DNA from 2 places in the Rhodopseudomonas sp. NSM genome. Region 1 is predicted to be linked to the other one. Evidence: riboswitches for the same ligand, from Rfam matches in the RefSeq annotation. Region 1 holds a riboswitch; the other holds the start of a gene.
The links. A riboswitch is a leader RNA that binds a small molecule or an ion and turns the genes downstream of it on or off. The one in region 1 is predicted to bind cobalamin.
Positions count from the first base shown of each region.

Region 2: it holds a riboswitch for cobalamin, as region 1 does, so the genes downstream of both, ACTZWT_RS11270 (cysteine-rich small domain-containing protein) here and ACTZWT_RS22820 (DUF1636 family protein) in region 1, are expected to answer to the same signal.

Region 1 is NZ_JBQTCH010000011.1:49,201-54,318, forward strand. Features, by position in the region: gene bluB (5,6-dimethylbenzimidazole synthase) at 1-488, opposite strand, end outside; gene cobT (nicotinate-nucleotide--dimethylbenzimidazole phosphoribosyltransferase) at 515-1,570, opposite strand; cobalamin riboswitch at 1,664-1,882, shown strand; gene ACTZWT_RS22820 (DUF1636 family protein) at 1,924-2,457, shown strand; gene cobU (bifunctional adenosylcobinamide kinase/adenosylcobinamide-phosphate guanylyltransferase) at 2,454-2,978, shown strand; gene cobW (cobalamin biosynthesis protein CobW) at 2,981-3,988, shown strand; gene cobN (cobaltochelatase subunit CobN) at 4,163-5,118, shown strand, end outside.
Region 2 is NZ_JBQTCH010000003.1:629,541-634,658, forward strand. Features, by position in the region: gene ACTZWT_RS11255 (tyrosine phosphatase family protein) at 1-206, shown strand, start outside; gene cobS (adenosylcobinamide-GDP ribazoletransferase) at 197-973, opposite strand; gene cobT (nicotinate-nucleotide--dimethylbenzimidazole phosphoribosyltransferase) at 970-2,034, opposite strand; cobalamin riboswitch at 2,238-2,447, opposite strand; cobalamin riboswitch at 2,606-2,815, shown strand; gene ACTZWT_RS11270 (cysteine-rich small domain-containing protein) at 3,026-3,352, shown strand; gene ACTZWT_RS11275 (ABC transporter substrate-binding protein) at 3,387-4,280, opposite strand; gene ACTZWT_RS11280 (alpha/beta hydrolase) at 4,501-5,118, shown strand, end outside.

The sequences.
Region 1 (5,118 bases):
CCGAGGCCGTGGGTCCGCGCCGCCAGCCAGAACGTCTCGATCATCGCGACGACCGAATAATCCAGCGCCTCCGGCATGGTCTGACGGCCGACGCCCTGGCCCTGCGCGGTGGCGCGGTCGCAGAACAAAGCGAACTGCCGCGGCGCGACGTCGATGCCTTCGAGCTTGAGCCGCGCATACAGCGCGGCGCGCTCGCCGTCATAGACGTTGGCGGCGACCGCGTTGCAGCGCAGGAAGTTGCTACGCACTTTCTCGCGCATCGCGGCGCTGTCGACGCTGACGAACCGCCACGGCTGGCTGTTGCCGACCGATGGCGCGAGCTGGGCGAGATCGAGCAACTGATGAATCAGCTCCGGCGCCACCGGATCGCGGCGGAACCGCCGGACGTCGCGCCGCCATGCGATCAGCTCGGCGAACTTGTCGCGGAACGCGGCGTCGAATTCGGGCGGATGGGCGTTGGCGGCGGCGGCGTCGTGCAGATCGATCATCGTGGTCACCTCGTTGTCGCGCGGGCTCACAATTTGCCCGCCAGCACGTCGCTGAGATCGGCGACGTCGGTCATCAGCCGCGCCGCCGCACGGAGCAGCGGCACCGCGAGAATAGCCCCTGTGCCCTCGCCGAGCCGCAATTCGAGGTCGAGCAGCGGGCTCGCCTGCAACGCGTCGAGCGCGATGTCGTGGCCGCGCTCGGCCGAGCGGTGCGCGAACACGCAATAGCCGCGCGCTTCCGGCGCGAGCCGGACCGCGAGCAGCGCCGCGGCGGTGGCGATGAAGCCGTCGATGATCACCGGGCGGCGCTGCGACGCCGCGCCGAGGATGGCGCCGGCCATCATCGCGATCTCCAGCCCGCCGAATTCGCACAGCACCTCGAACGGCGCGGTCGCATCGCTGCGCGCGGCGGCCATCTCGATCGCGGCGCGCTTCTTCTCCATGCCGGGCGCGTCCTGCCCGGCGCCGATGCCGATGCAATGATCGAGCGGCGCCGGCGCCAGCCGATGCAGCAGCAGCGACGACGACGCGGTGTTGCCGATGCCCATTTCGCCGAGCGCGATGATGTCGGCACCGGCCCTGATCTCGGCGATCGCCAGCTCGCTGCCGCGGGCCAGCGCCAGCGCCGCCTGCGCGATCGTCATCGCCGGCTCGCGGGCGGCATTGGCGGTGCCCTTCCGCACCTTGGCGCCGATCAGGTCGGGATGATCCGGCAGCTCGGCGGCGACGCCGGCGTCGATCACCCGGACGTCCACATGGGTCGCGGCCGCGAACGCATTGGCGCAGGCCTTGCCGGCCAGATAGGTCATCACCATCGCCACCGTCACCGCGGCGGGATACTGTGACACGCCCTCTGCGGTCAGCCCGTGATCGCCGGCGAACACCATCAGCACCGCATTGTCGCCGCGCGGCTCCGCCGGATGCCGCATCGCGGCGAGTTCGACCGCCAGATGCTCGATCCGGCCGAGCGAGCCCGGCGGCTTGGCCTTGCCGTCGACCCGCGCGCGCAACGCGGCATACAGCGCGGGATCCACCGGCGCGATCGGCGGCTTCTGCCAGACAATGAGAGTGTCGGTCCGCATCATGGTCCCCTGCTGATGAAGGCGGGCAACTGACTCGTCCCGAGCCCATACGTCAACACCACCTTCGCGTGGTTGACCGCGCCGGGTACCGCAGCTAGCGTGGCCGGCGATGGTCCTTCCGCAAGGAAGGTGAAAAGGGAATCCGGTGCGAGTGAACTCGATTCGAGCGATCTCCATCCCGGTGCTGCCCCCGCAACTGTAAGCGACGAGCCCGCGCCTCGGCCACTGGGATGTCCTGCTGGACTCCTGGGAAGGCGGCGACAAGGGCAGCGACTCGCGAGCCAGGAGACCTGCCATCGCGAATTGTGCTTTGGCGGCGTCGGGGCGGGGTGCACCGGACGGAAAGCAGGGCGGTGGCGAGTTCGTCACCCCGCGCGATCCGGCAAAGCTCGAAGCCGCAAGGCGCCGATCCAGACGGCGCCGCCGAGAGCGAGGGCATGGATCTCAGCCCGAACGACCATCCGACCACCGCGCAAGACGTTGAACAGACCGACGCATCGGCGCGCCCGACCGGTCCGGTGATGATCAGCGTCTGCACCAGTTGCAAGGCTTCCGACGGCGGCAACGCCGGCGCGCCGCTGCTCGACGCGATCCGGGCCGCGCTCGGCGGCGCCGCCGATCTGCAGGTGCGCCCGGTGCAATGCCTCGGCGTCTGCAAGCGCCCGGCCACCGTCGCGGTGTCGAGCGCGGACGGCTACAGCTTCCTGTTCGGCGATCTTTTGCCCGACACCGGCGCCGCAGCGATCGCCGGCTTCGCTGCCGCCTATCGGGACAGCGCTTTCGGCCTGGTGCCGTGGCGGCAGCGCGCCGAGGTGCTGCGCAAGGGGATGGTGGCGCGGCTGCCGCCGCTGCGCTGGTCGCCGGACGATGGGCGCGCCCCGTCATGACCGCGCTCGTCTCCACGCTGGTGCTCGGCGGTGCGCGCTCCGGTAAATCGGTGTTCGGCGAGAAGCTCGTCGCCGGCAGCGGGCTCGCGAAGATCTATCTCGCCACCGCGACCCGCAGCGACGACGAGATGACCCAGCGCATCGCGCATCATCGCTCCCGCCGCGGCGACGGCTGGACCACGGTCGAGGAGCCGCTGGCGCTGGTCGATGCACTGACCCGCGAGGCCGGCCGCGGTCGCGCGGTGCTGGTCGACTGCCTGACGCTGTGGCTGTTCAACCTGATGGAAGCCGGCCGCGATCCCGAGGTCGAAGCCAAGCGGCTGACGCGCTATCTCGGCGTCGCCGCCGCCCCGATCGTGCTGGTGTCCAATGAAGTCGGGCTCGGCCTCGTCCCCGAAACCCCGCTCGGCCGCGCCTTTCGCGATGCCCAGGGCCGGCTCAACCAGATCGTCGCCGCCGCCGTCCCCCATGTCGTGTTCGTCGCAGCCGGCCTGCCGCTGTGGCTGAAGCAGGAGAACTGATCATGTCCGCCCGTGTCCCCGTCACCGTGCTCACCGGCTTTCTGGGCGCCGGCAAGACCACGCTGCTGCGCGCGCTGCTCAACCAGTCGAGCGGCCGCCGCATCGCGGTGATCGTCAACGAATTCGGCGACGCCGGCTTCGACGGCGCGCTGGTCGAGGAATGCGGCGATCCGGTCTGCGCGCCGGGCGACATCGTCGAACTGACCAATGGCTGCATCTGCTGCACCGTCGCCGACGACTTCATCCCGACGATGGAGAAGCTGTTGAACCGCGAGCGCCCGCTCGACGCCATCGTGATCGAGACCTCCGGGCTGGCGCTGCCGCAACCGCTGCTGAAAGCCTTCGCCTGGCCCGCGGTGAAGACCCGCGCCACCGCCGACGGCGTCGTCACCGTGGTCGACGCGCTCGCGCTGGTCGAGGGCCGGATTCCGCTCGACGACGATGCGGTCAAGGCGCTGCGCGACGTCACGCATGACGATCCGATCGAGGAAGTGTTCGAGGATCAGCTCGCCTGCGCCGATCTCGTCGTGCTGTCGAAGGCCGATCTGGTGACGCCGGAACAACTCGCCGCGCTGGAGACGAAGCTCAAAGCCAGGCTGCGGCCTAACGTGCGGATCGTGCCGTCGCACGGCGCACTCGCCCCGTCGGTGCTGATCGGGCTCGGCTCAGCCGCCGAGGACGATCTCGCCGCCCGCGCCGGCCACCACGCCGAGGGCGAAGAACACGACCATGACGATTTCGATTCGATCGTGGTGGCGCCGCAGCCGGCGGACACCATCGACACCATGCGTAGCCGCGTCGGCGCAGCGCTTGGGCTCGATGGCGTGCTGCGGGTCAAGGGCCACGCAAGGATCGCCGGCAAGCCGGCGCCGGTGGTGGTGCAGGCGGTCGGCGCCCGCATCGACCTCGCCTTCGCCCGCCCCGACGCGCAGCGCGCCGACCATCTGGTGGTGATCGGCCTGAAGGGCTTCGACACGGCGGCGGCGCGCGCCGCACTGGCGGGCGCTTAGCATGACCGCTCACCGAGCTCGTCATCCTGAGGCGCACGCCGTCTTCGGCGTGCCTCGAAGGACGACGAGCGTCGCGGCCCGCGGCCATCCTTCGAGGCGCGCACAAGCGTGCGCGCACCTCAGGATGACGCTGCGATGTGTGGATAGGGCGGTTGCGCCGCGGCGGTGCCCCCCATGCACCTGAAGCTCGATGCAAACGCCGGCATCGACGACGGCGACGTCGCGCGCGACCTGGGGCAGGCGCCCGCGGAGATCGTGGTGCTGTCGGCGGCGGACACCGACCTCGCCGCCTTCGCCGCGGCGCGGGCGACGCTGCCCGATGATTTCCCGAGCCTGCGGCTGACCAATCTGCTGGCGCTCGGCCATCCCGCCTCGGTCGATCTCTATGTCGAGCGCACGCTGCCACAAGCGAAGATCGTGATCCTGCGGATGCTCGGCGGCGAAGCCTACTGGCCGCACGGCGTCGACAGCCTGCGCCGTGACGCCTTCGCGCGCGGCGCGCTGTTCGCCTGCATTCCCGGCGAGATGACCTGGAACGCCGAGCTCGCCGCGCGCGGCAATGTCGACCCCGACGACGCGCATGCGCTGTGGCGCTATTGCACCGAGGGCGGCGTCGACAATCTGCAGCTGGCGCTGCGCTACGCCGCCTGGATGATCCTGCGCGACGACCCGCCGCCGCCGCCGCGACCGATGCCCGCCGCCGGCTTCTGGCCCGGCGAGCCGGCCAGGTCGCAGCGCAGCCGCGCGCTGGTGATCTTCTATCGGGCGCTCGCCGCCAGCGGCGATACCGCCGCGATCGAGGCGCTGCGCGCGGCGCTGGATGCGCGCGGGCTCGACGTCGCCTGTCTGTATGTCACCAGCCTGAAGGATGCGCGCTCGATCGCGTTCCTGCAGAGCGCGCTCGCCGCCGCCCCGCCCGACATCATCATCAACGCCACCGCCTTCGCGACCGCCACCGCCACCGACGATGCCGGCGTGCTGGCATCGGCGGATTGCCCGATCCTGCAGATCGCGCAGGCCGGCATCAGCCGCGAAAGCTGGCAGCAGTCGAGCCGCGGCCTCAATCCGCGCGATCTGGCGATGCATGTGGTGTTGCCCGAGGTCGACGGCCGGATCTTCGCCGGCGCGGT
Region 2 (5,118 bases), on a different contig from region 1:
ACGCGATCGCCGAGGAACTGCGCCGCTGTTCGCCGGTGGCGACGCCGAACCGGCTGATGGTGGCGATTGCGGACGACATTCTCGCGCGCAACGGCCGCATGGTCGAGGCGATCGAGCGCATCGGACGGGGCTGTGAGTATGACGGCGAGGCCGGCCCGTTCTGCCTGCCGCTCGACTGGCGTGACGGTCCGGCGCATCAGATCTGACCCTGGCCCGCAATAGCGGCGACGCCCAGCAGCAGTCCGATCTCGGCGAGTTGTTCGGTGGCGCCGAGCACGTCGCCGACATAGCCGCCGAGCAGACGCCGCGCGGCCAGAGCCGGCGCCAGCCCCGCGATCACTGCGGCCGTGACTCCGCAGGCGGCCGCCGCGGGGGCGCCGATCGCCAGCCACATCGTGCCGAGCAGGGTGAACGCCACGGCCGCCGCGGCGCCGCCGCCCCCGAGCCGCGCGGTCGGGTAGTTCAATTTGGCGGTCGCGACATTGCCCGCATAGGGCAGCAGCGACATCACCAGCACGATGCCGGCGCGACCGATGCTGTGTCCGGCCACCAGCGCGGCTGCGCCGAGCCAGGGAGGCAGGCTCGCAAGGAGCACGATGCGGAGGAGCAGGCTCGCGACCAGCGTCACCGCGCCGTAGCTGCCGATCCGGCTGTCCTTGATGATCGAGAGCCGCTGCTCCCGCGTCCGGCCACCAAACAGCCCGTCGACGGTGTCGGCGACGCCGTCTTCGTGCAGGGCGCCGGTGAGGACCACGCCGGCGAGAACCGCGAGCGTGGCTGGCAGCAGGCCCGTCCAGATCGTGGAGGCAATCAGCAGCACGCCGCCGCTAACGAGCCCGATCAGCGCGCCGACCAGAGGGAAGTACTTGGCAGCCGGAAGCACCCAGTCGTCGTCGAGGCGCGAGGCGCCCATCGTCGGAATCAGCGTCATGAACTGGATCGCGTTCAGCAGGGGCTGCAGCCGGCGGATCACGATCGCTGCCCGATCGTGCCGGCCAGAACGTCGGAGAGATCAGCGAATTCGGTGAGGATTCCGGCGGCGGCGCGGACCAGCGGAATCGCCATGAGCGCGCCGGTGCCTTCGCCGAGCCGCAGGCCGAGATCGAGATAGGGCGTCGCCGCCATCGTCTCCAGCAGGACCTTGTGGCCGCGCTCTGCCGAGCGGTGCGAGAACACGCAATAATCCCTTGCTTCTGGATGCAGCCGCACCGCGACCAGCGCTGCGGCGCTGGCGATGAAGCCGTCGATCACCACCGGACGGCGCCGCGCCGCCGCCGCCAAAACGGCGCCGGCCATCATCGCGATTTCATATCCGCCGAATTCGGCGAGGACGTCGAGCGGGGCGGTGGCAGTCGTCCGCGCCGCCGCTTTCTCGGCGATGGCGAGCTTGTGGGCGACGCCGGCGGCGTCGAGCCCCGCGCCGCGGCCGACGCAGTCGGCGATCGGCGCCGCGGCGAGACGATGGGTGATCAGCGCGGCCGAGGTGGTGTTGCCGATGCCCATCTCGCCGATCGCAACGATATCGACGCCGCCGTCGATCGCATCGCAGACCAGCGCGACGGCGGCGTCGATCGCGCGCCGCGCCTCGTCGGTGGTCATCGCCGGCTCGCGGCTGGCATTGCGGGTGCCGCGCCCGATCTTGCGATCGATCAGCCCGGGGCAGGGCGGCAGGTCATCGTCGATGCCGGCATCGACCACGCAGACGTCGGCGCCTGCGGCTCTCGCCAGGACATTCACGCCGACGCATCCGGCGAGATAGGCGCTGACCATCGACCGCGTCACGCTCGCCGGATAGGGCGATACGCTTTCGGCGGCGATCCCGTGATCGCTGGCGAAGATGAACACCGTGGCGCGGTCCGCGCGCGGCGGCGCCGGATGCCAGATCAGTCCGAGTTGCACGGCGAGATCTTCCAGCCGGCCGAGCGAGCCCGGCGGCTTGGCCTTGGCATCGATCCGGCTGCGTAGCAGCGGCTCGAGCGCGGGATCGACGGCAGTGATCGTGCAGAAACGCGGGTCGCTTCGTGGTGCGTGCATGGGGCTGCGAGATGATGAGGAGGAGACAAGCGCGTACCTCCGCGCATGCGGAAGACGCTTCGAAGGCGTCGGACAAACATCTCCGCGCCGTCGCGAGCAGGCTCGGACAGCATCGACAGAACGAAGTCGACGACGATGATGAGGGCGCTACGTGGAAAGCAGATGCGGCATCTGAACGTCCTTCTTCGACCCACCGTCGAATGGCATTGCACAAATCTACGGCCGGTCTCCTGGCTCGCGGATGTTGTCCCGATCGCCTTCCCGAGGCCGTTTTGGCGGACTCAGTGGCGCGTGTGATCGGAAGCGATCCGCTTACAGTTGCGGGGGCAGCCGCGGCTTTGGCGCTTTCGCGCCGCACCGCATTCCCTGTTTCACCTCTCTTGCGAAGAGGCACCGTAGACGATCCGACAAGAGCACGACGACCCGCCGGACGCAAGATGAGAGGAGGCGAGAGTCGGGCTCTACGACGAAGGTGCAAATGCTCCCTGCTGATCGTGCGGTGGACGTCACCGCGCATGTTGGTAGTCGTTCCCGAATCCGCATCGCGCTTGCGCGTCGATGCGAGGCGTGCTCTGTTCGGCATGCCTTCGGTGCCTCTTCGCAAGAGAGGTGAAACAGGGAATGCGGTGCGGCGAGCTTTTCGCCAATTCCGCGGCTGCCCCCGCAACTGTAAGCGGATCGTTCGCGATCAAGCTGCCACTGAGCGATCGTTGTCGCGCTCGGGAAGGCGATCCGGACCATATCCGCGAGCCAGGAGACCGGCCGAAGGCAATCGTCCACTTGATGTCGACGGCGGGTCGACAGCGGAGAATCCCATGATCAATCAGACGTAGTTCGCCGTCGTCCCAGCGCAGATTGCTGATATCGCCAGATCGATCGGCGTCGCGGGCGGTCATTGTCGCGCGTTGCTCGCCCCCGTGATCGGGCGGGCGGCACGACGCACGCCTGTGCGCCAATGCGGGGCCGTCGAGGGCTTCGCCATGGAGTGGGCATGGAACCCAAAGACACCACGACCAACGAGGCCTTCAAGGGCTTCACCAACGAGGCCTGTCCGTTTCTGCCGTGTCATCCCGGCGTCGCGCGCGAATTCAATTGTCTGTTCTGCTACTGCCCGCTGATCGCCTATGAGTGCCCGGGACCCTATCAGGTGTTCACCGATCGCCACGGCCAGCGACGGAAGGATTGCAGCGCCTGCACGCTGCCGCACAACGGCTATCGTCGCTCCTGGAATTTCATCCAGCGGTGGCTCGAGAAGCCGAAGCTGTGGGACGGAAGCGAGCAGGATCCGAAGCGGATCAAGGAGGCGTCGTCGGAATGACGCCACGCCGCTGCGCGACGCGTAGCGGCCCTCGTCAAGGGTGCGGCCGTGTCACGGACGCGTCCTTGTCCCGGTGAATCCGCTCGATCGAATCGGCGAGCTGATCCAGCGCGGCAGGCAGCATCGGCCCGCCGCACATCGACAGTTGATCCGGGAAGACGAGACGGCGGCCCTGCGGATAGGCGTGCTGGATCGCGGGATGGAGCAGCAGCGCCGTGCCTTGATCCTCCGCGAACGGCTTGTCCTCTGCGAGCAGCAGCAGGTCCGGGCGTGAGGCGACGATCGTTTCCAGCGACGCAAAGCCGCCATAGACGAGGCCGATCTCCGATGCCGCATTGGAGAGGCCTGCGACCTCCAGCAGAGAACTCAGCAAACCGTCGCTGCCCGCGACCCAGCCGCGTCGCGAGACGGGAAGAATGCGGTCGCGCCAACGCGACGCCACCGCGCGGGTGCGCGTGACGGATCGATCGATCCGGTCATTGATCGCATCTGCACGCTCGGGATGGCCGACCAGTTCGCCGACACGCCGGATCTGCGCCTTCACGTCGTCGATGTTGCGAGGGACGTCGAACTCTTCGATCGGAATTCCATTGCTGCGCAACAGCTCCCGCGTCGCCGCCTTGCCGTAGCGGCCGGCGAGAACAAGGTCGGGCGCCAGCATCAACAGGTCCTCGGCTTCGCCCGACAGCCGCGGAAAATCGCGCGCTTGCTTCGCCGACCAGGACAGATGCGGGTCGCGGGCATAGGGCCCGAGGCCGACGATCTGCGCCGGATCGGCCAGCGCGATCAGGAGCTGATCGGTACACATGTTGATCGACGCGACCCGGGCGGCACCGGCGATCGCCATGCCGGGCAGCACTGCGCTGATAGCCAAGGCGAGCGCGCCGCAGAGCAGGCCCCGTGTTCGACGTCTCATCGGGTGGGCCATGGTACGAGAGGCGTGTTCCTTATGGGGATTGCAACGTACCAAGCACATCGAAGCTTTGCCGGATTTGATCTGAAGCAAGCCGTGGCGGCAGCCCCGGACCGGCTCCATAATGCTCGTCGGTGTCGGACGCGGTGAGGGGGTGATTTGTGGTGGCCGCGGTGATCGCTTATTCATTCCTCGAACCGGCAAAGATCGGTTGCAACGACGAATGGAGATCGAGATGAGTGACGTGATCCTACCGGGAGCGGAAGCGTTTTCCTTCGACGGCGGCAAGATCGGCATCCTGCTGGTGCATGGTTTCACCGGCAGTCCGCAGAGCATGCGCTATCTCGGTGAGCGGCTCGGCGAGCAGGGCTACACCGTGCTCGGCCCGCGCCTTCCGGGGCACGGCGTCTCGCCGGCGGCGATGGCGAAGACCACCGCGGCCGACTGGGCCGCTTGCGCCGAGGACGCGCTCGCCGAGATTTCCGCGAAGTGCGACAAGGTGTTCGTCGCCGGCCTGTCGATGGGCGGCACGCTGTCGCTGTATCTCGCGGCGATGCATCCGGACAAGGTCAGCGGCGTGATCCCGATCAACGCGGCGGCGCAGATCGAATCGCCCGACATGGCGTCGATCGCGTTCGCACGCGGGCTTCCGGAGACCATTCCGGGCATCGGCTCCGACATGATGGACACCGAGGCCAAGGAACTGGCCTATCCGGAAGTGCCGGTCGTCTGCATGAAAGAAGTGCTCGGGCTGGCCGCCACCGCGCGGGCGCTGCTGCCGCGGATCAAATGCCCGACCTTCGTGATCAATTCCCGGGTCGATCACGTGCTGTCGCCCAACAACGCCAGTGTG